2 regions of the Paenibacillus sp. JL3B1040 genome follow, and region 1 is predicted to be linked to the other one. Evidence: riboswitches for the same ligand, from Rfam matches in the RefSeq annotation. Region 1 holds a riboswitch; the other holds the start of a gene.
What was found. A riboswitch is a leader RNA that binds a small molecule or an ion and turns the genes downstream of it on or off. The one in region 1 is predicted to bind cyclic di-AMP.
Positions count from the first base shown of each region.

Region 2: another riboswitch for cyclic di-AMP. It lies ahead of ACZF99_RS21345 (TrkH family potassium uptake protein); the one in region 1 lies ahead of ACZF99_RS00555 (C40 family peptidase).

Region 1 is NZ_CM169317.1:114,292-126,058, forward strand. Features, by position in the region: gene ACZF99_RS00500 (YitT family protein) at 1-376, shown strand, start outside; gene ACZF99_RS00505 (hypothetical protein) at 483-1,556, shown strand; gene tadA (tRNA adenosine(34) deaminase TadA) at 1,638-2,135, opposite strand; gene ACZF99_RS00515 (ATP-binding protein) at 2,490-4,388, shown strand; gene rluF (23S rRNA pseudouridine(2604) synthase RluF) at 4,429-5,133, shown strand; gene motB (flagellar motor protein MotB) at 5,181-5,990, opposite strand; gene motA (flagellar motor stator protein MotA) at 5,974-6,777, opposite strand; gene ACZF99_RS00535 (hypothetical protein) at 6,968-7,261, shown strand; gene ACZF99_RS00540 (4a-hydroxytetrahydrobiopterin dehydratase) at 7,431-7,730, shown strand; gene ACZF99_RS00545 (c-type cytochrome) at 7,819-8,178, opposite strand; gene ACZF99_RS00550 (GNAT family N-acetyltransferase) at 8,343-8,840, opposite strand; gene ACZF99_RS00555 (C40 family peptidase) at 9,110-9,601, opposite strand; cyclic di-AMP (ydaO/yuaA leader) riboswitch at 9,606-9,823, opposite strand; gene ACZF99_RS00560 (C40 family peptidase) at 10,066-10,557, opposite strand; cyclic di-AMP (ydaO/yuaA leader) riboswitch at 10,562-10,698, opposite strand; gene ACZF99_RS00565 (hypothetical protein) at 10,919-11,752, opposite strand.
Region 2 is NZ_CM169317.1:4,661,227-4,672,993, reverse strand. Features, by position in the region: gene uvrC (excinuclease ABC subunit UvrC) at 1-1,556, shown strand, start outside; gene ACZF99_RS21350 (CPBP family intramembrane glutamic endopeptidase) at 1,516-3,231, opposite strand; cyclic di-AMP (ydaO/yuaA leader) riboswitch at 3,575-3,742, shown strand; gene ACZF99_RS21345 (TrkH family potassium uptake protein) at 3,802-5,145, shown strand; gene ACZF99_RS21340 (potassium channel family protein) at 5,162-5,824, shown strand; gene ACZF99_RS21335 (ArsB/NhaD family transporter) at 5,861-7,138, shown strand; gene ACZF99_RS21330 (LysR family transcriptional regulator) at 7,225-8,136, opposite strand; gene ACZF99_RS21325 (succinate dehydrogenase cytochrome b558 subunit) at 8,420-9,091, shown strand; gene sdhA (succinate dehydrogenase flavoprotein subunit) at 9,230-10,975, shown strand; gene sdhB (succinate dehydrogenase iron-sulfur subunit) at 10,988-11,767, shown strand, end outside.

The sequences.
Region 1 (11,767 bases):
TATCCTGTTGAGTGCAGGTTTCGTATTTAGCTGGGAACGCGCTTTATTCTCGATACTAGCTTATTACATAGCGTATAAGACGATCGACATCGTCGTGGACGGTATGAACGAATCAAAATCGGTTTGGATCATCAGCGACCAAATCGATGAAATCGGCGACGCGATCTTAAGCCGTTTGGGGCGTGGCGTTACGTATCTGTCGGGGGAAGGCGGCTTTTCCGGCGACCCGAAAAAAGTAATATTTTGCGTCATCACCCGCTTGGAAGAAGCTAAGCTGAAGGAAATCGTGAATCATTACGACGAAAATGCATTTTTGGCAGTCGGAAACATCCATGACGTCAAGGGCGGCCGTTTCAAGAAAGAGGCAATTCATTAGTTCCGCGAACGGATTCCGTAATCCTTGCGAATGGTTTAGAATAGGTGATGTTGTTAAGCAAAAGTTTGCTTTAAACTGACGATGAAGGAGTAAGAGAGGAGAAGGTATGTCTAAGAAGGTATTAACGTCCTGCTTGCTGGTGGTACTGTTCGTCGTGTTGGTATTATCCGGCTGCAGCAGCAAGAAGGCACCGAAGGAAGCTTTGAGCAGCGCGGCTGTCAAGGCGCTTGAGATGAACTCGTACATGTTGGAGAACCAAATCAAAATTTTGGATTTCTCCGTTGAGGCGGGGGAAGCGGAGTCGCCGCAAATGGGCGCCGTATTATCCATCCTGAAGAACGCCGAGATCAATATCAAGCAGGTTTACCAGAAGGACCCGATGCAAACCGAAGCAACGCTGGAAGTTAAACTGACGGGGGATATGACGACGACGATCACGATTCCGCTCGTAATGACGCCTGAGAAGTTATTCGTCAAAATTCCAAGTATTCCGTTCCTGCCGATGCCGGAGTCGGTTATCGGGAAGTTCCTGACTCTTGATATGAAAGAGCTGGCGGAGCAGAGCGGCGGGGAGTTTAATCCGGATCTGTTCAATTCCGACAAGAACCAGAAACTGAGTATGGAATTGATGGGGGCTTTGTTCGCCGAGTATGATTCGGAGGCTTACTTCCAAAATGTCGATCCTCAAGAGGCTTCGCTGCCGGAGGACTTTAAAGCGAAGCAGGTCGTTCGGTTTGCGATCACGAATGAGAACGTGAAAGAAGCGGTGACGATCCTGATCAACCAGGCGTTGCCGAAGATGCTGGATATTTTGGCTAAAGAGGAATACCGTTCAATGCATCAGTTGACGCCCGAGGAAATCGAGCAGACGAAGAAGGAATTGCAAGAGGGCAACCAGGATGAGCTGGGCAAGGCGCTTGACGAGATGAAGAATCATCTGCAAATCAATAGGTTCACGGTGGATACCGCGATCGATAAAAACAATTATCCGGCTTATTACAATGTTCAGGCGGATGTTGCCGTGAATGATCCGGAAACGCAGGAGAACATCAAGGTGGCCGTGCAAGTGACCAGCCGCTTTACCCAAATCAACGAGAAGCCGGTCTTTGAAATCGGCATCCCGACGGATACGCTGACATTGGAGCAGTTGCAAGAAGAAATGGGTCAGTTTGGTTATTAATCGCACGGAATGGTGCACCATTCAAACAACCTCCAGTTCCATGGTCTCATGGGCTGGAGGTTTTTGATGTGCGGTTTTCTTTTATTTTTTGCGGAGCCGACGAAAAAACTCGGTCAACAACGAAGCGCACTCTTCTTGCAGGACGCCGGATGTGATCTCGGTGCGGTGATTAAACCGCGGTTCCTGCAGCAAGTTCATCAAGGTGCCGGCACAACCGGCCTTCGGGTCCGGGGCTCCGTAAATCACATGTGGAACGCGACACTGCACGATCGCTCCGGCGCACATCGGGCAAGGCTCCAGCGTGACGTAGAGGCGGCAGTGGAGCAGCCGCCAGGCTCCGAGGCGCTCACTGGCTTCGCGAATCGCCATCATCTCCGCATGGGCGGTCCCGTCGAAGGAGCTCTCGCGGAGATTATAGCCACGTCCGACGATGTCATCGCCCCGGACGATGACCGCTCCAATGGGGACTTCACCGATGGCCTCCGCTTTACGGGCTTCGCGAATCGCCTCCGCCATCCAATGCTCATGGGGATAAGCTGAAGCTGGAGGTTCGGGAAGCAAAGAGAATGGGGATGGCATGTGAGCAAATCAACTCCTTATCAGGGTATCCACAAGTTTTGTCCAACGAACAGGCATTCGTTGTTAACATGTTGTGGGTAAGGTTGTGTATAACTCCAGGATTATCCCCATTATTATACACATTTTATCCCAGCGCGTTGTGAGTATGTTAGTATCCTGTGGATAACTAAGCAGGTTATAAACGGATGGCTCTGCGTCTTGAGAACCAAACTTGTAGGCATTTCTACATATTGTAGGGAAAGGATCTGGGAATTTCAACGTCTTTGCAAAACATGTCGCAAAAGGTATGATGGATGTAGAAAATTCTGAATCCCATTTATATCCAAAAACTAGTTCCAGAGGTGGGATAAACGCTTGACTATAAAAACAAAGCTTGCTTTGATTATATCTTGTTTTGCGCTGATTATCCTCACTCTGAATATCGTCTTGAGTTATTTCACGGTACGGGACAATTTGCGCAGGGACATCGAAGCGAATATGATGCTGACGGCCAACCAAATTGCCATTGCCGTCGAACAGAGTCGTTCGGTCTACGATTATGTCAAACTCACGTTAGGCGGCAGAATGAGCAAAGACATGACCGATGCGATCCTGACCATGACCAGTCCGGAGCGGGTTTCACAAAGATCGTTAGGTACGAACCGCAGTCTATTGGAGATCACGGGGATTGATCCGGATCGCATCGCGGAGTCGCATTTGCTGTTTGGGACGTATCGTTACAAAAACGATCAAGGGTTAAAGCGCTCCGTCGCGGAGGCGATTTCCCAAAATCGCAGCTTACTGGTGGATACGCGAATCAACGGTGAAGATGTCTTGGAGAGTTATGTCCCGATTATGAACGGCGGTGAGAAACCTTACGTCATTCGCGTCGTCTCCAGTTATGCCCCGATCAACGAGGCGATCTCCAAGCAGATGGTCAGTCAATTGATCGTCTCCCTTGGCTTGCTGGGATTGATGATGATGGGGAGCTACGGGTTGGCCGGGAGGTTGACGCGCCCGCTCCGTCATATTCTGGACCAGGTTAATGTACTGTCATCGGGAAAGCTTGAGACCCGGTTGAAAGTCGGCAGTTTCGACGAGCTCGGCCTGTTGGCCCACAAAATCAACATTATGGCGGACAACCTGGGCCGTTATACGACGGAGCTGAAGCGGAAAAACGAAGAGAACCGGTCGATGAAAGAATACCTGGAATCGATTATCAGCCAGACCGTCGATGCGATTCATATCACGGACCACAAGGGGCGGGTGCTGCAAGTGAATGCCGCTTTCGAGAGGTTGTACGGTTGGCGAAGCGACGAGATCGTCGGTACCCATTTGGATTTTCTCCCCGAGTCCGAAAGGGATGGAAGATCGATCTGGCGTCCGGAGACGGAAGTGCTCGAAACCGCCGAATCGGTATTGGCTGAGACGGTCCGATTGCGGAAAGACGGCAGCTTAATAGAAGTGAGCATTAGCGTATCCCCTATTTTTGACCAAGGGGGGAAAATCACCGCGCTAATCAGCATTTCTCGGGACATGACGGAGCACAATAAAATGGAAGATCTCCTGCGGCGCTCGGAAAAGCTGACCACCGTCGGTCAGCTTGCCGCCGGCGTGGCGCACGAAATCCGCAACCCGCTGACGACGCTCCGCGGTTTTCTGCAAATGCAGCAGCGAACTCGGGTTGTGAACGTGATGCATACCGATGTTATGCTGGCGGAGTTGGACCGGATAAATCTGATCGTCAGCGAATTCCTCATTTTAGCCAAGCCGCAGGCGGTGCAATTCCAGACTAAGGACGTCCGTTTTACGATGGGGGACGTCGTCTCTCTGCTGGATAGCGAAGCGCATTTACATAACATTGAATTCGAAGTTCATTTCTCGCCGAGCCCGGTTCTGGTACACTGTGAAGAGAACCAACTGAAGCAGGTATTCATCAACTTGTTGAAGAACGCGATGGAGGCTATGCCGGGGGGCGGGAGGATTCTCCTGCAGGTCGAAAAGGACGGACATGGGCAAGCCGTGCTGCGCGTGATCGATGAAGGTGAGGGAATCGCCAAGGAGCGGCTCCAGAAGCTTGGAGAACCGTTCTACACGAACAAAGAGAAAGGGACCGGACTTGGCCTGATGATCAGTCAGCGAATCATTGAGGGACACCGTGGGACGCTGAAGATCGACAGCGAGTTGGGCCAAGGAACGGCCGTAACCATTACCCTCCCGCTCGCGCAAGAGGGTGAAGAACATATCGAAGGGCCGGCGGAAACCGCGACTTGAAGCGGACCGCACGCCATGCGGAGGGACCGAAGGCACCATCATGAGAATCAATAAATTTATCAGCGAAACGGGATTTTGTTCCCGGCGGGAAGCGGACAAGCTGGTCGAGTCGGGCCAAGTGACGATTAACGGCGTCAAGGCGGTCCTGGGCAGCCAGGCAGAGCCGGGGGACGACGTCAGAGTAAACGGGAGACCCGTCGAGACCAAGCGTTCCAAGCACGTGTACATCGCTTTAAACAAGCCGGTAGGCATCACCAGTACGACGGAAGCGCATGTGAAAGGCAACATCGTCGATTTTGTCGGACATTCGGAACGGATTTTTCCGATCGGACGGCTGGACAAAGATTCGGAGGGCCTCATCTTGCTTACCAGCGATGGTGACATCGTGAACAAGATTTTGCGTGCCGAAGGCAAGCACGAGAAGGAATACGTAGTGACGGTGGATCGGCCGATTACGCCAAGTTTTGTGAAAGCGATGAGCGAAGGGGTCAAAATCCTAGGCGAAATGACGCTCCCTTGCCAAGTGACACGGATCTCGGACCGCGTATTCCGAATCATCCTGACCGAGGGGAAGAATCGGCAAATCCGCCGCATGTGCAGTGCGCTGGGGTATGAGGTGCGGAAGCTGCAGCGTATCCGGATCATGAACATTCGTCTCGGCCAGCAAAAGATCGGCACCTGGCGCGATTTGACCGAGCAAGAGAAGCGGGAATTGGGCCTGGCCCTGAAATACGAGCTTTCCTAACGCAAGACGGCAAACAGGCCAGCCCCCGAGGGGCTGGCCTGTTTGCATTATTCGTGGGCGGCCGTTACGCCAAGCTGTTCGCTGTTGTCCGTATATTTGCGGATGATCGAGACCTCGACCCGGCGGTTCTGAGCACGGCCGACCGCCGTATCGTTGCCGGCGACGGGATGGTACTCGCCGTAACCGATGGCGCTGAACATTTTCGGATCCAAATTCGTGTTGATCAGCAAAATTTTCATGAAATTCAAGGCCCGCGCGGAGCTCAGGTCCCAGTTGGACGGAAACTCGTAGGTCGAGATCGGTACGTTGTCCGTATGCCCCGATACGATAACCTCGTAGTCCGGAAATCGCTGAAGCATCGTGGAGATCGCTTTGGCCAACTGCCGGGCTTCCGGCTTCACGATGGCTTCCCCGGAGGCGAAGAGGGCCTTGTCGCTGATCGTGATCATCAGTTGGGATTGATTCAGCTTGGTTTCCAGGTCATCGGTCAACCCGTTCTCCTTAATATAAGTATCGAGCTGCTTCTTCAAAGCTTCCAGGTTCTGCTGCTCCTGACGTTGCAGTTCGTTCTTCTTTGTCATTAAGCCGTCCGAGGAAGGCTTGGGGAGCTCGCTGTCACTGTTGAAATTGTTGTTGTTGCCGGTTATGGAGTTTTGCTCCAGGACGCCAACGCCTCCGGTTAGTACGCTCTTGAACGCTTCGCTCATCTCTTGAAACTTCTGGGCGTCGACCGAACTCATACCGTAAAGCACGATAAACAGCGCCAGCATAAGCGTCATTAAATCGGAATAGGGAAGCAGCCAGCTTTCGTCGGCATGTTCTTCGTGGTCTTGGTGTTTTTTAGTCTTTTTGCTCACCTTCACCGACCCCCTTTTCTAGAATTTTCGCACGTTCCGCAGGGGTTAGGAACACGGCAAGCTTCTGTTGGATCGCGATTGTGGATACGCCCGATTGAATGGACAGCAATCCTTCTACCATCATTAATCGAATCTCCATCTCTTTCTTGGACAGTCGCTTCAGCTTATTGGAGATAGGGTGCCACAACACGTAACCGGTAAAGATACCGAATACCGTCGCGATAAATGCGCCCGAGATCGCGTGGGCCAGCTTCTCCATTTCGCTCATGTCGGACAACGCTGCGATCAGGCCGACGACGGCGCCAAGGACACCGAGGGTCGGTGCGTACATGCCCGCTTGGGAGAACATCAGCGCCCCCGCTTTATGTCGTTCCTCGGTGGCAGCGATGTCCTCGGTCAATACGTCCTGGACGAATTCCTGATCGTTTCCGTCGATAATCATCCGCATGCCGCCGCGCAGAAAATCGTCATTGATCTCCTCGACCTTTGCCTCCAGCGCCAGCAAGCCTTCGCGGCGGGTGATCGTCGCCCATTCCATGAACAGGGTGATCAATTCGGCTTTGCTGATCATTTTGGGTTTCACGATCGTCAATTTAAGCAAGACCGGAAATTTTTTTAACTCTGACATCGGGAAGGCCATGAACAATGTTGCCGCCGTCCCGACAAATATGATGACGAAGGCCGCAGGGTTTTCGACCAAGCTTTGCACTGGCGCGCCTTTCAGGAACATACCCAACACCAGGGCGACCACTCCGAGAATCAAACCAATAATTGTTGAAATTTCCATTGTACACCTCGTCCTTGAGAGAAATTAAACCTTTTCTTCCCTTCCCGCATCCTTGCGGAAAGGGGCCTGCCTGCACCGTTTGAAACGATTAACTATTTTATCGACAGATTTCCCTTTTTTTTTAAGTGGATTTTTCCGGTATAATAAGATTACGGTCGAAATGGAGAGTGCCAAAAGGGAGGATATCGCAGTGGGCGTAAAACACGGCAGGGATTATGAATTTATTTTGGCTGATTTGACGAAAGCGGTTGGCCGGATTCAGGATAGTTATCTGTTCTTCGAAATGGAACCTTCCGAATGGGAGGTGTTGTCCGACGCAGATCGGGACGAGGTGTTCGAGGCGCTGGCGGAAGACTTGTTTTATGGGCTGGGGACAGAGCCGGTGATCGAGGTGGGCGGCGCGGTTGTGATCTACGATCCTGAAGGCCACCGTATCAATTTTCTAATCGGAGATGCAGAGCTGACCTCGGTTTCCTTGATTTGACCCGGGTTCGATCGCCACTGGGCCCGTCAGCGGCCGGTACGCATGAAGGCGCGGGTTCGAGAATACAATAATTGGAGACGGGGCTAGGACAAATCAACTTCAGATCCTGGTGCGTGACGAGGATGCTTACATATACAGGAGTTCTTGAAGAGAACGGGGAGGAAGAAAAATGCCGTTTACACCGCAAGAAGTAGAAGCGCATTTGGAAAAGCTGGAAGGCTGGGAGCTTGAGGAGGGGCGATGGATTTTCCGCAAATACACGTTCTCCAACTTTATGAAGGGGATCGCGTTTGTCGATGAGGTTGCGGCGATCTCGGAAGCGTTTAATCACCATCCGTTCATCACCATTGACTATAAAACGGTAACGCTCCGCCTGACTTCATGGGAGGAAGGTGGCATTACGGCTGTCGACATCAAAGAGGCTCAGCAATACAACGAGGCGTTCGAGAAGATGCACTCGGGAGATTAACTTTTCAAGAGATCAGGTCTGATCGGTGTGGACAAAATACGCCCGCCGGGAACATGATATTCCCGGCGGGCGTGCTTTTCGTATGCCTTTATTTTTTCTCCGCAAGCCACATGGCGACGTTAGCGATTTCCTCTTCCTTTAAACGATCCTTAAAAGAGGGCATCATGCCGCCTTTCCCTTTAGCAATAATCGAATACAGCTGTTCCGCCGTCAACTCCGAGCCAATCTTCTGCAGATCCGGGCCCGCTCCGCCTTGCAGCGTATCGCCATGGCAGGAGATGCAATTCGCTTTGACGATGGCTTCGGCTTGTTCGGCATTCATCGTGATTTCAGGCAATTGCGGTTTGGCTTCCTGCTCGGCCTGTTCCCGGCTTGGCAGGGTGAACATCAATACAAGGGCCAAAGCTCCTGCGATGACGAACAAACCGCTCATGATCCACTTTTGCATTCCAATCGCCCCTCCTATGTATACTACCTAACATTATAACGGAACACGCTGTCCGATCATAGTCTTTGTGTCAAAAATAGGAACAAAAATAACGGACATTCACCTAAATGTGTGCCGTATGTCATAGCGAGGTTTGGTCCGAGGTGTAAAAAAGGAGCTCGCCCTTATCCGGGTTGCCCCTTATATACCATGCAGTAAAACGGTTTGGACACACCGCCGGGCGTCATCTTCTCATAAAGATCGGTGATGACGAACCCGGCCTTCTGGTAGGCTCGGATCGCCCGAGTGTTCCACGTGAGCACCTCAAGGTCGATTTGGTTGTCCGGTTTGCGGCGCCGGGCTTCTTCTACGATGACCGAGACAAACCGCTTGCCCAACCCCTGTCCGCAAAGGTCAGGCTTCATGCCGATCCCGAGCCGGGTCACCCCCTCCATCGGGAAATATTGGGCAAAGCCGGCCAGGTCGCCAGCCTCATTTAGTACCGAGACATACTGCTCGGCGCGGATCGCCGGATTTCCAAACTCCACGTCGAGCGCTTTCATTTGATTCCAGGGCAGCCAGCTGTAGATATCGTACGGGGAATCGTAACGCCAGGTACATATGACTTCGCCATGCGCTTCTTCCATCGGCACGATCCGAAACGGAGACATCGTTTGGTCCATATTGCCCCTCCTTTGTTAGAGGTAAATCCGTCGTGTTTTCTTCTATTACCCTCACAATAGCCGGATTTACTTGGCTTGTAAAGTCCTTTGCCTTCAGGAGGTAACTCATGGTTTTTTTCGCCGGATTTCCAAGTTTCCGGTAACCTTTTGGCCGGATGTCTCGTTATATAGATAGGGGTGCGGACAAAAAAGACCGCAAGCTGTTCCGAGTCGGAAACTTGGGCTTGCGGCGAGAGACGATGAACTTGTTGAAACCCGTAAGAATAAGATTAAGATTCCGCAGCGTAGACGGAGTATCCGTATTTACTGAGAACCCGCTTCGCGCCAACGTAGCGGTTCTGGTAGTAGCTGCTGCTCAGCTTGTCGATGCGAATGCCTTTGGATGAGGATGCGTGAGCGAATTCGCCGTCGCCGACGTAAATGCCGACATGAGAAACTCTGCTTGCCCCCGTGGTTTTGAAGAAGACGAGATCCCCTGCCTGGAGTTCGCTCTTCGCTACCGGCGTTCCCTGCTTATACTGGGCGGAAGATACGCGTGCAAGCTTGATGCCCATTTGGCTGAACACGTACCGGGTAAACCCGGAGCAATCGAATCCCGATGTGGTGGTGCCTCCAAATTTGTAGGGTGTCCCGTACACGGAATCGACGATGCTGGCTAGCGGCGTCGGTTCTGCGGCTTGCGCGTCGGCAAAGGCGCTCCCCGCCCCCAACGTGCACAGAAGAGCCAAACTCGTTACCGCTGCTGTCAAGGTCTTTCTCAAGATGTCAAACTCCTTCCAAGGCCTACGAGGTTAGCTTATGGATTCGGTTGAAGGTTCCCCTATGATCTCACTATACAAGGAGGGTTAAAAAGTCATCTTTCATCCAACCTTCTCGGTGCTCCAAACTTAACTTTTTGAACCTGTACCCTATTGTTGAGACCAATTCACCCTATGCTGGGTCCCCCGTTTCCCGGGTGCTTGGGAATTCGGCAGTTTCGTTGTAGGTTGCACCCAAGCTGTTGCCTTAAGATCAATTACAGCAATCATTACAAAGTTGTTACCATTTACGTTGTTCATTTTACCAAAGGCGTCCAGAGTTGACAAGTTTATTGGGGAAAAGGCTTCTTTTGGCCTGTTTTGACGAAGAAAATCGAGGATAAATGGTTCCTAAGGGGGGGCAACGGAAAAGAAAAAAACCCGCAGAGACGTTGTGATCAACATCCCCACAGGCTTCGTGGCGGTTCTTATTGAACATCATCGTGATCAGTAACATCACCGGTTACATCTTCATACTTGTCGGTGCTCATGATGCGTTTAGCTCCAACGTAACGCTCGACGTAATACTTCTCGCTTAATTTGCTGATGACTACGCCTTTGGAAGAGGAGGCATGAGCAAATTTGCCGTCGCCGACGTAGATGCCGACATGGGAAACGCCTTTGCCGGAAGTATTGAAGAAGACCAAATCGCCGGTGATCAATTCGCTTTTCTCGACTGCGGTTCCCATTTTGTACTGAGAGCCGGATTGGTGAGGCAGCTTGATGCCGATTTTCGAGAAGACGTACAGGGTAAATCCGGAACAGTCGAAACCGTCTGTGGTGGTGCCGCCGGAAACGTAGTTGCTTCCCAACGCGCCGTCGATTACGCTGTCCAATTTGGAATCGGCGAAAACGCTACCAGTTCCAATGGTGAAAAGTAAGGCAAAACTTACTGCTGCTACCGTCAAACGCTTCTTCAAGAAGTTATGCTCCTTCCAATGCCTACGAGGTTAGCTTAAGGATTCGGTTGAAGGTTCCCTATGATCCCTCTAAGACGAGACCAATTCACCCAAAGTGGTTCCCCCGTTTCCCTGGTGAAGGGAATTCGGCTTTGATTTCACACCTGAATTTACTTATTCGACATCCGGCGTCATTCTCCTGCCAATGATGACAAAAATAATTACAAAACTGTTACTGAAATTGCGTTGTTGTTATTGTAACAAAGCCAGGTATCTTTTGGCAATGGTTAATTCGCAAGATTAAGAGGGGAAATAGGGATCAAGGCCTTCGCCAAACGGCGAAGGCCTTGATTTTACTGGGTTTTGGAGGGGTAAAAAAATTTTAACTTTTTCGTGCTTTCGACTGCCAAAGATGAAATTGAGAGGAGACCTTCCAAACTTTAAATGCGCTGCGAAAAAGAGGGTAGATCTGCTGCAGGATAAGGGCCAACAGGCCGGTCCAAAACCAGGAGACCGTCCCGAACAGCAGGAAAAGAAGCACACCAAAAGCCCCGAGAATCGCCGTGATGCCGATCGCTTGCAGGAGGCTCTTGAAGCAGAGCAATAGGGAACTCCAGACGCCGGCTTTAAACAAATAACCGAACTGGGCAAATAACAGGAACTGCCGGATTAACCAGCCATAGATCAACCAGCCCAGCACCAAGCCGATCCCGACGAGCCAGGCCCTAAGCGGGGCTCCTCCTCCCCCCGCCAACTCCGGCCAAAGGGATAGCAGCCGGGGCACAATCCAGAAGGCGGGCAGCATCGTTAGCATAAGCTCCAGTGCGTAAAACAGAATCACCGGCTTGCCGAACTTCTTCATTCCCCGGAAGAGGGGGAAACCCGGGTTTTGTTGATCGGCCGGCGTGAAGCCGTAGAAGATCCCCGCTTGAATCAACGGGGTCAGGATCATGCGGACAACCGCCATTCCCCCCAGTAGCCAGCAATATAACCGAACATCCGGATTGCTCCATAAATTGATTTGCCCTTCCAGCAGGAACAGAATTTGCGACAGCGCGGTAGGCGGCGGGTTGGGATATCTTTGCAGCAGCGCGGTAACGGCCGTATCGACCAGCCGGTACAGAAACAGTCCCCACAGCAGTTGGTACAGGAACAAGATGATGACCGAGGGAAATTGGCTTTTCAGGGTGGTCCACCCCAAACGAACGAAACTCATTTCTTTCCCTCCTTT
Region 2 (11,767 bases), 1.3 Mb from region 1:
TTAATATCCTGCTCAAGGACGACAAAACTTTTCCTTATATCAAGATTACGAATGAACCGCATCCCCGGCTGGAAGTCACCCGGCGGGTGCTTAAAGATAAAGCGAAATACTTCGGTCCGTATCCGAACGCGTACGCGGCCCAGCAGACGAAGAAGCTGCTCGACCGCATGTATCCGCTGCGCAAATGCAACGTGATGCCCAAGGAGGTGTGCCTGTACTATCACATCGGCCAATGCCTCGCCCCCTGCGTGCAGGAGGTGGCGAAGGAAACGTACGAAACGATGATTCAGGAAATCACCTCTTTCCTTAGCGGTGGGCATGAGGAGATCAAGAAGGAGCTGCAGCGCAAAATGCACGAGGCGGCCGAAGAATTGCACTTCGAGCGGGCTAAGGAATTGCGCGATCAAATCATCAACATCGATGCGCTAATGGAGAAGCAGAAGATTACGGTGAACGACGCCAAGGACCGCGACGTGTTTGGGTACGCCGTGGACAAGGGCTGGATGTGCGTGCAGATTCTGTACATGCGCCAGGGGAAAATGATCGAACGGCACGCGTCGGTCTTTCCGTTCTTCGGTGAAGCTTACGGCGATTTCATGTCCTATGTGACGCAGTATTACAGTGATAATCCGGCATTGCCGCAGGAGATTCTGCTGCCGGAGAAGCCGGAGGACCAAGAGGACCCGGGCGCGCTCGATGCCCCGACAGCCCTCCAGGAGTGGCTTGGCGTCAAGACGCTGGTGCCGCAGCGCGGCTTGAAGCGGCAGATGACCAAGATGGCCGAGGAGAACGCGCGCGTCTCGCTGGACGAGAAGTTCCGCCTCATTGAACGGGATGAGGAGCGGACGTCGAAGGCGGCCGAGAACCTCGGCAAGGCCATTGGCCTGGAGTCGGTGTCGCGGATCGAGGCGTTCGATAACTCCAACATCCAGGGGACGAACCCGGTCTCGGCCATGGTCGTCTTCATCGACGGCAAGCCAGCCAAGAAGGAATATCGCAAATATAAAGTGAAAACCGTGCAAGGCCCGGACGATTACGAGACGATGCGCGAGGTGATCCGCCGCCGTTACGAGCGGGTGCTGAAGGAGAATCTGCCGCGTCCCGATCTGATCGTCGTCGACGGGGGCAAGGGGCAAATCTCCGCGGCTACCGACGTGCTGGAGAACGAGCTGGGCTTGTATATCCCGGTGTGCGGGCTGGTGAAGGACGCCAAGCACAAAACGGCGCAGTTGATGGCGTTTGACCCGCCGGAGCCGGTTCTTCTCCCCCGCGACAGCCAGGAGTTCTATCTGCTGCAGCGGATTCAGGACGAGGTGCACCGCTTCGCCATTTCGTTCCACCGCGAACAGCGGGCCAAGTCGATGGTCACCTCGCGGCTGGATGCGATCCCCGGCATCGGGGAGAAACGCCGGAAAGCGCTGCTGAAGCACTTCGGGTCGCTGAAAAAAATAAAAGAGGCCTCCGTCGAAGACTTCCGGCCTCTTTCTATCGGGGAAAAATTAGCCCGCGAAATTATCAATGCCCTCCGGGACGAGGATCCGCCAGAGGAGTCGTGAAATACGGCTCCTCTTTTTGCTGCTGCTGAGGCGGGTTCTTCCGTTCCTTGCTTGGCGGGTTGAACAGGTAAATGACATAAGCGACGATCGCCGGCAACGCGATGTAGAACAAGCCGGCGCCGATGTTCAGCGCTCCGCCCATAAACATCAGGCTCAGCGCCATCAGGATGCTGTCAAAGATGACATGCGAGAAGACAACGGCGGCGAACCCGTACCGCAGGAACACGAAGCTGAACAGCAGTCCGATAAGGGTCAATTCGATCGGGCGCGAAATGACCGGATAAATCGGATACAACGTATGGCCAAACGCCCAGATCAAGGTCGACAGCAGGCTGGCGACGAAGGTGCTGCGGAACATTTTCTTCAGCATCGGGATCCCGAACAGCCGGTACACCGCCTCTTCCCCGATCCCCGCCACCCATGCCAGCAGGGGGAACAGGAGCGGAACCATCATGTTGTACGGCGACTGCGTTGCATCCGTTGTGGACCAGGTATGAATCGTTCGTTCCAGAATGAAGAAGGCAACGGATTGAACCCCCAGCAGGATCAGGGCCCAGGCATAGCCGTCGGCCATCGAGGTCAGCACATGGCGGCCGTACCCTTCCTCCCGCGCTCGCGGCCACAGGTTGATGCCGTTCTTCCGCCACAGTCCGTCTCCGCCGACCAACGAGAAGTACACGGAAGCGGCGAGGAACAACGTCACCAGGCCCTGGAAGAAGAAGCCGAAAATCAGCACGCCGGGTTCGAGGCCGTCTTTTTGGAAGACCGGCATCATGTTGATCGTTCCAAGCGTGGATAACACGAAGTAAGCCGAAGCCAGGAAGATTCCCCGCTTAAACGACGTATGGGCCCGCGTCAGTGCGCTGTATACGATCGCGAGAATCGCCAGCACGAACGTCAGTAGAGCATATCCGGCATAGGTGAGCCAATTGGCGATTTGCGTCTGCCCGGCGACGTAGTCCTTGTGAGCCTGCGGGACGGTAAAATAGCGCTCCAGCGAGGATACGGCGCCGTATTCGTAGCTGATCTTGATTTGCGCTTGCGATTCGCCCAAAGCGTGGTCTTTGACTTGATATTGGAGACCGACCTCCTCTTCGTCGGAAGCCAGCTCCAGATCGCCGGGTTGAAATCCGAAGGCGTTCAGGTAAGGCAGCGCCAGCTGTTCTTTCTCGGCTAATGTCAAATCGCCTTCCCAAGCCTTCATGGAATCGGTAGTTTCCGCCCCCAGGTCAAGCATCATTTGCTTGTTGGCGTTGGTGGCGGAAGCGATTTCCTCGAAGCCGACGACTCGGCCGGTCGTCATGTGGACATCGATGGTCACAGCGCTTAACGTCCCGGCGGGATCGTTGTAACGGACGCGGAAGACGTCGTAGGGAAACTGCTTTTCATAAGTTTTTAAGTACGTAGCGAGCAGATCTTCTTTGGTCAAATAACCAAACAGATCGGAACGCGTTTCGTATGTAATTAAAGCCTTATCTTTGACTTGGTCCGACAGTTCCAGATGTAAGACGGACCCGGCGAATTCGGCTGCGCTGTCCGCCGCCTTCGATTTGCTGATGACCTCATCCGCTTGCTGCAACTGCAGCGACTCTGAGTCGGTCGTCGGGAACAATTGGACGGCGATAAACACGATCAAGCCGAGAGCGGCCAGTAGCCATAGGGTTTTCGTCTTCATCCTGCGGCCGGTTGGTTTCATGGAGGAACTCACTCGCAAAACTCCTTTTTTGAAGTAATGTTGATTTTTGAACATGCCCTTCTTTATATGAGGTATGAAATTCCCTCAAGTACGTCAAAGTAAAGATAACACAGCCGCCCCCCCTACGCCAGATCGGGAATAAAAATGACGAGAAACGGCAATAACTCCGGCAAGGCTTCGCATCTCTCAGATTCAGGGCGAAGTTTATTGATCCACCCTCCGATTTCGTCCTTTTTTGGTCTTTTTCCTGAAAATAGAGCTTTGTGGCGAAAGAAAATAAGGGATATAATCCATTTGACGAAAAATGAATGAAAACAATTGAAAAGAATAGCGGCCGAATTTCGTTATGAAAACGGGGGAACCGTCTTTTTGGGGTGAATTTCACAGGGCTTCGTGCAGCCGGCTAGATAGCGGCGGAAGGTCTGCGAATAGGGCAACTGTGCATGTCCGAATCCGTCAGCTAACCTCGTAGGCCTGTGCAGCAGGAACCAAACACCGAAAGGCATTGGATTTCCAGTGCTTTTTTTCTTTTGTTCTAACTACAATGAGGTGAACGAGTTGCGATTCAAGAAAGTTAGCTTTTCGCCGCCGCAGATTTTGGTCATCGGATTTGGGCTCATCATTTTGTTGGGTTCGGTGCTTCTGATGCTTCCGATCGCCAATGTAACGGGGAAATCACTGCCGTATATCGACGCTTTATTTACGGCCACCTCGGCCACCTGCGTCACGGGGTTGGTCGTGCGGGATACGGGTACTTTTTTTACGCCCTTTGGGCAAATCATTATCATGCTGCTGATTCAGGTCGGCGGTCTCGGATTCATGACCATGGCGACCTTGTTCTCGCTTGTGCTTAAACGGAAAATCTCGCTTAAAGACCGCTTGATTCTCCAGGAGGCCATGAACCAAAATACGATGGAGGGCATTGTCCGCCTGATCCGCAAAGTGTTGATGTACTCCCTGATTATCGAGTCTTGCGGCGCATTCCTCTTTTCCGTTCGTTGGGCGTTCGATATGCCGCTGGGCCGTGCGATATATTTTGGAATCTTCCACGCGGTTTCGCTGTTTAACAACGGCGGTTTCGACCTGTTCGGCGATTATCGCAGCCTAACCCAGTACGTCAGCGATCCGATGACCAACTTCATTGCCCTGACTTTGATTATTACGGGTGGACTCGGTTTTATCGTATTGTCCGATTTGATCGAGTATCGGAAGCGGCGGAAGCTGTCCCTGCATTCCAAAGTGGTGTTGTCGATGACTGCGACGCTGCTTGTGGTCGGGACTTTGGTGTTTTTCATTTTTGAGTATACGAACTCCAGAACCCTGGAACCTTTGGATATGGGAACGAAAATCATGAGTTCCTTCTTTCAGTCGGCTACGCCGAGAACGGCGGGGGCCAATACGCTGGATATCGGCGCGATGCGGCAAGCAAGCCAATTCTTTATCATTATCCTGATGTTTATCGGCGCGTCGCCAGGCTCCACCGGGGGCGGCATTAAGACGACGACGTTTACGATCCTGGTTGGTGCGGTCATCTCCATGATTCGCGGCCGGACGGATCTTGACCTTTTTCGTTACCGCTTGGCCCAGGAGCGCATCTTTAAAGCCGTCACCATCACGATGCTGGCCTTGTTCCTTGTGATTGTCGTTGCGATGGTGTTGTCTACCACGGAGGATGCCAGCTTCTTAACGATCCTGTTTGAATCGACTTCCGCATTCGGAACCGTGGGTCTTTCCATGGGGCTGACCGGTGATTTGACATCGTTCGGGAAAGCCGTGATCAGTTTCACCATGTTCGCCGGCCGGTTGGGAATGCTGACATTAGCCTATGCATTAGGACCGAAAAAGGGGAAAGATTTATATCGCCATCCAGAGGGCAAAATTATTATTGGATAAGGGGAATTAAACGAGAATGAAAACACAGCAGTTTGTAGTGATCGGGTTGGGACGCTTTGGTTCCAGTCTGGCACTGGAGCTCATGGACTTGGGGTACGAGGTACTGGGCATCGATCGGAATGAAGAGCTGGTCAACGAAATGAGCGAGCACCTGACGCATACCGTGGTTGCGGACGCGACGGATGAAGAGGTGTTGAAGTCGTTGGGAGTACGCAACTTCGATTGCGGCGTCGTCGCGATCGGCAACGACATTCAAACCAGCGTTTTGGCGGCGATCCTCCTGAAGGATCTGGGCATTCCTACCGTGGTTGCCAAGGCGATCTCCGTACTGCACGGCCGTGCGCTGGAGAAGCTGGGCGTAGACCGGGTCATTTTCCCCGAAAGGGATATGGGAATCCGCGTGGCGCACCAACTGGTCACTCCGAATCTGCTGGATTATATCGAGTTGTCGAAGGAATACAGCATCGTGGAAATGAACGTCCCCGCTTGCCTGAATCAAAAAAGTTTAGGCGACCTCAACCCGCGGGCCCGGTTCGGCTGCAGCATCGTGGCGATCCACCGCGAAGGCGGCGTGCTGGTGGCGCCAACCGCTATGGATCAGTTGACCGAAGGTGATATTATGGTGATTATTGGAGCGAAAAAAAATATCGAGCAATTCGAGACCATACTCAACCAATAAACGAGAAGCGGTTTTGGCATTGGACGGGAGAAGACCATGGAACAACAGGCGATTTGGGCATTGGGCATTTTTTTGCTAACCTATGCACTCATTATTTCTGAGAAAGTTCATCGGACGATATTGGCGATGGCCGGCGCCGCTTTGATGATCATGCTGGGGATCCTTGACCAGGAGAGCGCGGTGCATCATATCGACTTCAACACGCTGGGGCTGTTGATCGGAATGATGATTATCGTCAATACGACGGCCGAAACGGGGGTATTCTCCTATATTGGAATGTGGACCGCCAAATTGGCCAAAGGGAATCCCATCACCCTTTTGTGGCTGCTGTCGCTCATCACCGCCGTAGGTTCTGCTTTTCTGGATAACGTGACAACGATCATCCTGATGGTTCCCGTGGCATTCAGCATCACGCGCCGGTTAAGGGTAAAATCGTTTCCTTACCTCTTCTCCATGATTATCGCGACGAATATAGGCGGCACGGCGACGTTGATCGGGGATCCTCCGAACATCATGATCGGCAGCGCCGTGAAAGAGCTGACCTTTGTTGCTTTTTTGGAAAATTTGGCACCGATATCCCTGCTGATTCTGGCAGTAGTCTTGCCGCTCGTCATCGTGATTTTCCGCAAGCCTTTGAAGGAGGCCGCCGCCAATCGGCACCTCATTATGGAGATCAGCCTCGAGGGGTTGATTACGGAAAAAAAGCTGCTGGTAAAATGCCTAATCTCTTTGGGCGTCACTTTGCTGGGGTTCTTTTTGCATCAATATATTCAACTAGAAACCGCGACAATCGCGTTGGCCGGTGCGTCGCTGCTGCTATTCATGACCGGTGAACACGTGATGGAGAGAGCCTTCCGCTCCGTGGAATGGCCAACCCTCTTTTTCTTCATCGGTTTGTTCGTCTTGGTTGGCGGTTTGGTAGAAACGGGAATAATCACGATGGTGGCGGAATGGGTTGTGCATTTGACCGGGGGGAACGCGCTGTCCGCCTCGATGTTGATCCTGTGGCTGAGCGCTTTGGCGTCGGCCTTTATCGACAATATTCCGCTGGTCGCGACGATGATTCCGATGATCCGGGATATGGGGAGCATGGGACTGGACCATCTGGAACCGTTATGGTGGAGTCTCGCGCTGGGGGCGTGCTTGGGCGGAAACGGGACCTTGATCGGGGCCAGCGCCAATTTGATCGCCGCCGGGATGTCCGCCAAGGAAGGAGAGCCCATCAGCTTTGTCCGTTATTTGAAATACGGGCTGCCGTTGATGGTGATCACCATTCTGATCTCCAGCATATACATTTATCTTCGCTACTTCTAAATAGAAAGCTGCCGTTAATTCAGGTGTTGACCTGAGGAGCGGCAGCTTTCTGTATGAGGGACGAGAGAGCGGATCGGTCTCCCCCTTCAGATTGGCATTTCCTTCACGAGGGTTTCGCGGATTTGCGCGATCCACTCCTTCGTCTCGCTGGACAGCTCCGATTTGTCGCCGTAGACGAGGCAGGTTTCGCGGCGCGTCTGCGCCAGCTCGGGAATCGGGACGGTGAGCAGGCCGTTATCCCGCAGCAGCGGCATGCGCAGGTACGATTTGGGCAACAGGGCGGCCGCTTTGCAAATCGGCAGGAGGCGCACGATCGCTTCAAACGAATCGATCTCCATGCGGATGTCGGGCAGGATGCTGTAACGGCCGAACAGATCGTCGATCAGCCGGCGGTACCAGGTTCCCTTTGAAAATACGATCATCGGCCGACCGTTCAGATCGTCCATCACGAGGCGACGTTTTTGTCCGGCTGCGGCCAGATCATGCCCTTTCGGCACGACCAACTCAAGGTGGTCCTTAAACAGCGGCAGGCACTTCAGGCCGGTTTCGTTCACCATGGAGGCGACGACGCCGATATCGACTCTTTTGTCGCGGATGTAAGAGACGATTTCGTGGGTTTTGCCGGTGACGAGCTTTAATTCGATATCCGGAAACTTCTCCATCAGCGCGGTGACGAGCGGCGGGAGCGTGGTTTGGATCGTCGTCAGACTGGCGCCCAGCGTCACGATGCGGCGCTCCGCGGCCTTGAAGCGGGACACGGCCTGCAGGAAGTTCTGATGGCGCTGCCGCTGCTCGAGCGCATATTGGTAAGCCTCCTGCCCGACGCGGGTGAGCTCGAGTCTTTTCCCTTTGCGATGAAACAGGGAGACCCCCCATTCCTCCTCCAATTTGGCGATTTTCCGCGAAAGCGCGGGTTGGGACAGGTTCAGCAGCTTGGATGCTTTGTTCAAACTGGATTGCTCCACGACGGTGGTGAACACCAACAGTTCCTCCAGCACGGGGTGACCTCCTTTTTCCGGGTGAATGACAGGGTTCGACAGGTTTGCTTATGTGAATTGGTTATAATGATTAATAAATATATTGCAATTCCATTATAAGATAAAAAGGAGTAACATGAAAAGTGACACAAGTTGTTCACATGTTACCTTTGGCACAAACGGGTTTCACTGGCTCCGGTGTGGTATTTATCATATACAACGTCCACGCCTGATAAGGTCGATTCTTGAATGATTTTGCGCAATTTGAAACGGATGATGGAATGAGAAAGGGGTACACGCACTTATGAAAGGGTTTTATTCCAGAAAACTGCACTCGCTGCTGGGCGTCATTCCGCTGGGTTTTTTCCTGATCGAGCACATGATTACCAACTTCTCGGCGGTCGAGGGGGGGAGCGAGGGGTTCAAGGAGGCCGTGGCATTTCTGAACAGCCTGCCGCTCGTCTTGGCCTTGGAGCTTTTCGGGATTTGGCTGCCGCTGTTGTATCACGGGGTTTACGGTCTTTATATCGCGTTCCAGGCGAAGCCGAACAACGGGCGGTTCCCGACCGAACGCAATCTGCGTTATTTGCTGCAGCGGATTACCGGCGTGATCGCGTTTGTCTTCGTGATCTGGCATGTGGTGGAAACCCGCGTGCAGGTGGCGCTGGGCAATGTCACGCATGAGGAATTGGGCGGTTTGATGCATGACATCGTTAGTCAACCGGTCTTTTTCGTGCTTTATCTGATCGGGGTTGTCTCGGCGGCGTTCCACTTTACGAACGGGTTGTGGTCATTCCTGGTCAGCTGGGGCGTGACGGTGGGTCCGCGCGCACAGCGCGTATCCTCTTATATTTGCATGAGCTTGTTCGTGATCGTAGCGGTCATGTTCGTGTGGTCGCTGATCGCGTTCCGCGGCGCGGAGTTCCAGGCGGAAGGCGCGGCTTTGCTGGAGACGGCGAAGGCTTGGCTGGCTTAGGAATAAGATAAATGAAGGCTTCTTATGAGGCAAGTTTATGGAACGCTCACAAAATGAAGCAGATGCTTACGAAGCAAGTTTTGTTCGTAGGGCTTTCGATGATGTAACGCTCACAAAACTTTTAGGAGTTGAAATCAAATGGCTAAACAAAGCTTAATCGTCGTTGGCGGCGGCCTGGCCGGCCTGATGGCTACGATCAAATCGGCTGAAGCGGGCGTGCCGGTGCAGCTGTTTTCGCTCGTGCCGGTCAAACGCTCCCACTCGGTGTGCGCGCAGGGCGGCATTAACGGGGCCGTGAATACGAAGGGGGAAGGCGACTCGCCTTGGGAGCATTTTGACGATACGGTATACGGCGGGGACTTTCTGGCCAACCAGCCGCCGGTGAAGGCAATGTGCGAGGCGGCGCCCGGCATCATTCACCTGATGGACCGGATGGGCGTGATGTTCAACCGTACGCCGGAGGGCCTGCTTGATTTCCGCCGGTTCGGCGGGACGAAGCATCACCGCACGGCGTTCGCCGGAGCGACGACCGGACAGCAATTGCTGTACGCGCTGGATGAGCAGGTGCGCCGCCATGAAGCGGCCGGGCTGGTCACGAAATACGAAAACTGGGAGTTCCTGTCCGTCGTGCTGGACGATGAAGGCGTCTGCCGCGGCATTACGGCGCAGAACCTCCGCTCGATGGAGATTACTACGTTCCCTTCCGATGCGGTGATTTTGGCGACGGGGGGGCCGGGGATTATTTTCGGCAAAACGACGAACTCGGTCATCAACACGGGGACGGCGGCCAGCGCCGTGTACCAGCAAGGCGTGACGTACGCGAACGGCGAGTTCATTCAAATTCACCCGACGGCGATTCCGGGCGACGACAAGCTGCGACTGATGTCGGAATCGGCACGCGGGGAAGGCGGACGGATCTGGACGTACAAGGATGGCAAACCGTGGTACTTCCTCGAGGAGAAATACCCGGCTTACGGCAACCTCGTGCCGCGGGATATCGCGACGCGGGAGATTTTCCATGTATGTGTGGACTTGAAGCTGGGTATTAACGGCGAGAACATGGTGTATCTCGACCTGTCCCACAAGGATCCGAAAGAGCTGGACGTGAAGCTCGGCGGCATCATCGAAATTTACGAGAAATTCATGGGCGACGATCCGCGCAAAATTCCGATGAAGATTTTCCCGGCGGTCCATTATTCGATGGGCGGCATGTGGGTCGACTTCAATCAAATGACCAATATTCCCGGCCTGTTTGCGGCGGGTGAATGCGAATACCAGTATCACGGAGCCAACCGGCTGGGCGCCAACTCGCTGGTATCGGCGATTTACGGCGGTATGGTGGCCGGGCCGAAAGCGGTGGAGTATCTTCGCGGCCTGAAGAAATCGACGGAAGACCTCGGTTCGGGCGTGTTCGATAGCTATCGCAAGGCGCAGGAGGAGAAATACGAAGGCATCTTGGCGATGAACGGCACGGAAAACGCTTATGTCATCCATAAAGAGTTGGGCGAGTGGATGACCGCGAATATGACGGTCGTGCGTCACAACGACAGACTGGAAGCGACGATCGGTAAAATTAAGGAACTGAAGCAGCGCTATAAGAACATCAATATTAACGATACGTCCCGCTGGAACAATACGGGAGCGGCGTTCACCCGCCAGCTGTGGAACATGTTGGAGCTGGCCGAAGCAATGACGCTGGGTGCGCTGCTGCGCAACGAAAGCCGGGGCGCGCATTACAAACCGGAATTCCCGGATCGGAACGACGAGGAATTCCTGAAGACGACCAAAGCTTCATGGACGCCGGACGGCCCGCAAATTTCGTATGAACCGGTCGACGTCTCTCTGATCCCGCCGCGGATTCGCGATTACTCGAAGGACAAATAGGAGGGGATACCCATGGCAATGGCGGAAACGGATGTATCGGCCCAAAAACTTACGGCCAAAAAAGTCAAATTCATCATCACGCGCCAGGATGATCCGAACTCGAAGCCGTATTCGGAGGAATTCGAGCTGGACTATCGCCCCGGCATGAACGTAATCAGCGCCTTGATGGAAATCCAGCGGAACCCGGTGAACGAGAAAGGCGAGTCTACCTCGCCGGTTTGCTGGGAGTCCAACTGCCTGGAGGAAGTGTGCGGCGCTTGCTCGATGGTGATCAACGGCAAACCGCGCCAGGCTTGCGCGGCCTTGATCGATAATCTGGAGCAGCCGATTCGCGTCGAACCGATGCGGACGTTCCCGGTCGTGCGCGACCTGGTGATCGACCGTAGCCGGATGTTCAACGCGTTGAAGCGGGTAAAAGCTTGGATTCCGATCGACGGCACGTACGATCTGGGGCCGGGTCCGCGGATGGCGGAGAAGAAACGTCAATGGGCGTATGAGCTGTCCAAGTGCATGACCTGCGGCGTCTGCCTGGAGGCTTGCCCGAACGTCAACGAGCGGACGGACTTCATCGGCCCGGCGGCCATTTCCCAAGTGCGCCTGTTCAACGCGCACCCGACGGGGGAAATGAACGCCGATGAACGTCTGGAGGCGCTGATGGAGGACGGCGGCATCGAAGGCTGCGGCAACTCGCAAAACTGCGTGCGCGCCTGCCCGAAAGGCATCCCGCTGACCACCTCCATCGCCGAAATGAACAAAGCGACCACAAAGCATATGTTCAAAACATGGTTCACG